DNA from 2 places in the Parvibaculum sp. genome. Region 1 is predicted to be linked to the other one. Evidence: predicted binding sites of a transcription regulator. Region 1 holds the regulator's gene; the other holds the start of a gene.
The links. The regulator LexA, encoded in region 1, represses DNA repair genes until DNA is damaged. The targets are predictions, from matches to a motif close to TGTTCNNNNTGTGTTCNG.
Positions count from the first base shown of each region.

Region 1 (2,197 bases):
GCCGCTGATGTTCGGCAGGCTCGGCCCGCTGCCGATGTTCGGCCTGCCCGGCAATCCGGTGTCGGCCTTCGTTTGCGCGACGCTCTTTCTGCGGCCCGCCATCGCGCGCATGCAGGGCGGCGACAGCGCGCTCCACACGACGCTGGCGCGGCTCGGCAAACCGCTCCCCGCCAACGGTCCGCGCGAAGACTATATTCGTGCGGCGCTTGACCACGTTCCGCATGAGCTTCCCGTCGCCACGCCCTTCGATCGGCAGGACAGTTCGATGCTGTCCGTCCTTGCCCGCGCCGGATGCCTGGTGATCCGGCCCGTCGGGGCGCCTGTCGCCCAAGCCGGTGATTCTGTTACCGTTTTGCCGCTTCGGTCCTGACTTATCCACAATTGCGCTTGACAGACGCTTGAGAACCAAACTAGAACGTTCGCAGTCGTTTTTGTTTTGTTCCCGAGGCGCCCGGTGGCGTCGCGAGCGCAAAGGGAGAGACCGGAGCCGATGCTGACACGCAAGCAACACGAGCTGCTGATGTTCATTCATGAGCGGATCAAGGAGAGTGGCGTTTCGCCGAGCTTCGATGAAATGAAGGAGGCGCTGGACCTGCGTTCCAAGTCCGGCATTCATCGCCTCATCACAGCGCTCGAGGAACGCGGCTTCATCCGCCGTCTTGCCCATCGGGCCCGGGCGCTCGAAATTCTCAAGCTTCCCGAATCGGCGTCGCCGAGCCTCGCGACCATGCGCGGCAAGGGCTTCTCGCCCAGCGTCATTGAGGGCGGCGGCCGGGCCAAGGCAACGAGCCGCGATCTTGCCCCGGCGCGCGAGGCCGGCGAAACGATGACGCTGTCGGTGATGGGCCGTATCGCTGCCGGCACGCCCATCGAGGCGCTGCAGGAAGAAAGCCATCAAGTCAGTGTACCGCTCAATCTGCTCGGCACGGGCGAACACTACGCGCTCGAGGTCAAGGGCGACTCGATGATCGAGGCCGGCATTCTCGATGGCGACACGGTTCTCATTCAGCGCTGCGACACGGCGGGAAGCGGCGACATTGTGGTCGCGCTGGTCGATGGCTATGAGGCAACGTTGAAGCGGCTGCGCCGGAAGGGCGCGTCGATCGCACTCGAAGCAGCTAATCCAGCCTATGAGACGCGCATCTTCGGTCCGGACCGGGTCAAGGTGCAAGGCAAGCTGGTCGGGTTGCTGCGCCGCTACTGATTTCAGTTTTTTCGTTTGCGCTGGACCCAGGGACGATTGCCGCGCATTTGCAGCGATGTTGCGACGATGATTTTTCCGTCTTCGTCGAACGTCAGCGCGGTGGCACCCTCCCGCCAAAGGTCGAAATAGTCGAGAACGACATCGGCGCCGCACTCCCGCCGCGCGCGCCGTGACAACGGCACCTGCGCGATAACCACATCGGCCAGCGCGCAATCCTCCATCGCCGCGTCGAGCGTCTTTGCGAAAGCGACCACAGGCCGCCCTGCATCGCGATAGACACAACCATCAACATCGCAAAGCATATCGGGCGAACGCGCCGCCTCGCGCGGAGTGCGCCGGTCGCCGTCGTGCCGGAGCCATTGTTCGGCAGCATAGGCCGGTCGTGCGGCGCCGAGCGCCAGTCGCCCATCGGCGCCGCGAACCGCAAAGAGCGCCGCGTTGCGATCGATCAGAATGTCGTGCTTCGGTGCGGCGCCCCAAAGGGCAAGCCCGAGCAACATCGGCGCCAGGCCGAGATAGCGCCAGCTTTCGCGCCAGAGCGCCAGCCACAAGCCGCCGAAAACCGTCAGCAGCAAGGCATGGAGCGGCGCGTCGGCAACGAGACTGTCTGCGCCGTCCCAACTCGCCACTTCATGTGCGACGGTGAGCATACCGTCGACGCCGGCGCCCATGATCCAGAGGGCGGGCGCATCGAGGCCAAGCGGCATCAGCAGCAGTGCAAGCAGAGCCATCGGCATCACGACAATGCCGACCAGCGGCATCGCGGCCATGTTGCCGGCGAGGCCGTAGACGGCGATGCGGTTGAAATGAAATGCACCGATGGCGCCGGTCGCCGCGCCCGCAACGATGCTGGTGAATGCGAGGCCGAGCGCATAGGCGCCGATCCGTCGCGGCATGTTGGCAAGGCCGATGCGGTTCGGGCTCGACGTCAAGCCGCGGATGCGGTCACTCTCGTAGAAGGCGATCAGCGCGACGACGGCGGCGAAAGACATC
Region 1 covers NZ_JAHBYN010000001.1:7,675-9,871, reverse strand. The annotation lists gene glp (gephyrin-like molybdotransferase Glp) at 1-370, shown strand, start outside; gene lexA (transcriptional repressor LexA) at 491-1,204, shown strand; gene KF719_RS00035 (ComEC/Rec2 family competence protein) at 1,207-2,197, opposite strand, start outside.

Region 2 (2,197 bases), 2.8 Mb from region 1:
CGCGCCTTCGCGTGCAAAATCTTCCTTAAAGCAGCGCCAGTTGTTTGCCGCGGCCGGGGACCATGAAGCGGGTGTTGTCGAGCTCACCGCTCTTTTTGACGAGGCCGAGTTTTTTGGTGGCGAGTTCGAAGCGGCGGGCGATCTGCCAGGCGTAGGGGCCGTCGCCGCGCATGCGTTTGCCCCATTCGGCGTCGTAATCCTTGCCGCCGCGCATCTGGCGGATCAGCGATATGACATGGGCGGCGGCGTCGGGTTTGTTTTCAGCGAGCCATTCGCGGAAGAGGTCTTTGATTTCGAGCGGGAGGCGCAGCACGATGAAGCCGGCCTCCTTCGCGCCGGCATAGGCCGCGCCCGTCAGGATTTTTTCCATTTCGCTGTCGGTGAGCGCGGGGATGACCGGCGCGACCATGACGCCGGTGGGGACGCCGGCCTGGGCCAGCATCGAAATCGCTTCCATGCGGCGCGACGGCGTCGAGGCGCGCGGCTCCATCGTCCGGGCGAGCTTCGCATCGAGCGTCGTGATCGACAGATAGACCTTGGCGAGATTGCGTTCGGCCATCGAGGAAAGAATGTCGATGTCGCGGGTGACGCGCGCCGACTTGGTGACGATGGTGACGGGGTGGTTATAGGCCGACAGCACTTCGAGAAGGCTCCGCGTGATGCGGTAGCGCTGCTCGATCGGCTGATAGGGATCGGTGTTGGTGCCGAGCGCGATCGGCTGCGGCTCATAGCCCGGCCGCGCCAGTTCTTTCTCCAGCAGCGCCGCGGCATTGGGCTTGGCGAAGAGACGGCTCTCGAAATCGAGGCCGGGCGAGAGGCCCATGTAAGCATGCGTCGGCCGCGCGAAGCAGTAGATGCAGCCATGCTCACAGCCGCGATAGGGATTGATCGAGCGGTCGAAGGGCAGGTCGGGCGAGGAATTACGCGTCAGCACCGCGCGGGCATTTTCGGAGGTGACTTCGGTTTTCAGCGGCGCCGGCGCGTCGAGCGCGCCCCAGCCGTCGTCGAGCGCCTCGCGCGCCTGCGGCTCGTAGCGGCCGCTCCCGTTCGTCAGCGCACCCCGGCCGCGGCGGCCGTTCTCGGGCAGAGGGGTGGCACGGACCCTCGGGGGGTACGAGGCGGACCCCGCGGGGGACGGGGACCGGGTCCGTGTTTCCGGGCCGTCTGCCGCCCGGGGGCCAATCGGGGAATTGGCGGGGTGGGGGGCGGAGCGGCCGGGGGGCGCTGGTTCGCGACTCGAAGACATGGAAGAAAGATAGCAGATTTACAGAACATAACAAGAACATTGTCGATGACTGCCGCCGCCGCTAGGCTGGCGCGAGGATAAGGCCGCGGAATGCAGGAGGAAGCGATGAGCATCCATCGGATGGCGAAAAACCCGGTCCATCTCGGCCTCGGCGCGACGGCCGAGATCGAACCCGAATTCACCGGAGACATCGGCTGGTACGAGAAATACGGCGCGCGCCACGAAAGCGACGGCGCCGAGGGTCGCCTCGTCTCGATGCATACTTTCGCGGCACCCTGGGACAGTTGGGAAATGCACCCGAAAGGCGCGGAAGTCGTGCTCTGCGTCGAGGGGCGGCTGGTGCTGCATCAGGAGACGCCGAAGGGCGTGACGACGGTCACGCTCGAGGCCGGCCAATACGCGATCAACGCGCCGGGTGTCTGGCACACCGCCGATATCGACGGCAAGGCAAGCGCGGTCTTCATCACCGCCGGCATCGGAACGGAGATCCGGCCGCGATGACGGGCACGCGGCGGCCGGTTTTGAAAAAACTCGCCCGCCCGCTATGTTGCGCGCCATGCTGAGCGTGGTGATCCCGACCCTGAATGCCGAACAGACATTGACGCGGACGCTGTCGCCGCTGGTGACGGCGGCCGTGCGCGGGTTGGTGCAGGAAGTGATCGTCGTCGATGGCGGGTCGTCGGACGAGACGCTCGAAATCGTCGAGGCGGCCGGCGCGAAGCTCGTGCAGGCGAAGCGCGGGCGCGGCACGCAACTCGCGGCCGGCGCGGCGGCGGCGCGCGGCAACTGGCTGCTGTTTCTCCATGCCGACACGGTGCTCGACGCCTCGTGGATCGCCGAGGTCGAGAAGCTGTTCGAGCAGATCGAGGCGGGCCGCTTCCGCGATCACGAGATGGCGGCGGCATTCAAATTCGCGCTCGACGATTTTTCGGGATGGGCGCGCTTTCTCGA
Region 2 covers NZ_JAHBYN010000001.1:2,856,687-2,858,883, forward strand. The annotation lists gene KF719_RS14065 (PA0069 family radical SAM protein) at 26-1,246, opposite strand; gene KF719_RS14070 (cupin domain-containing protein) at 1,352-1,747, shown strand; gene KF719_RS14075 (TIGR04283 family arsenosugar biosynthesis glycosyltransferase) at 1,803-2,197, shown strand, end outside.
Region 2: KF719_RS14065 (PA0069 family radical SAM protein) is a predicted target of LexA. The motif match lies at 1,268-1,285, and genes of this name have one in related genera.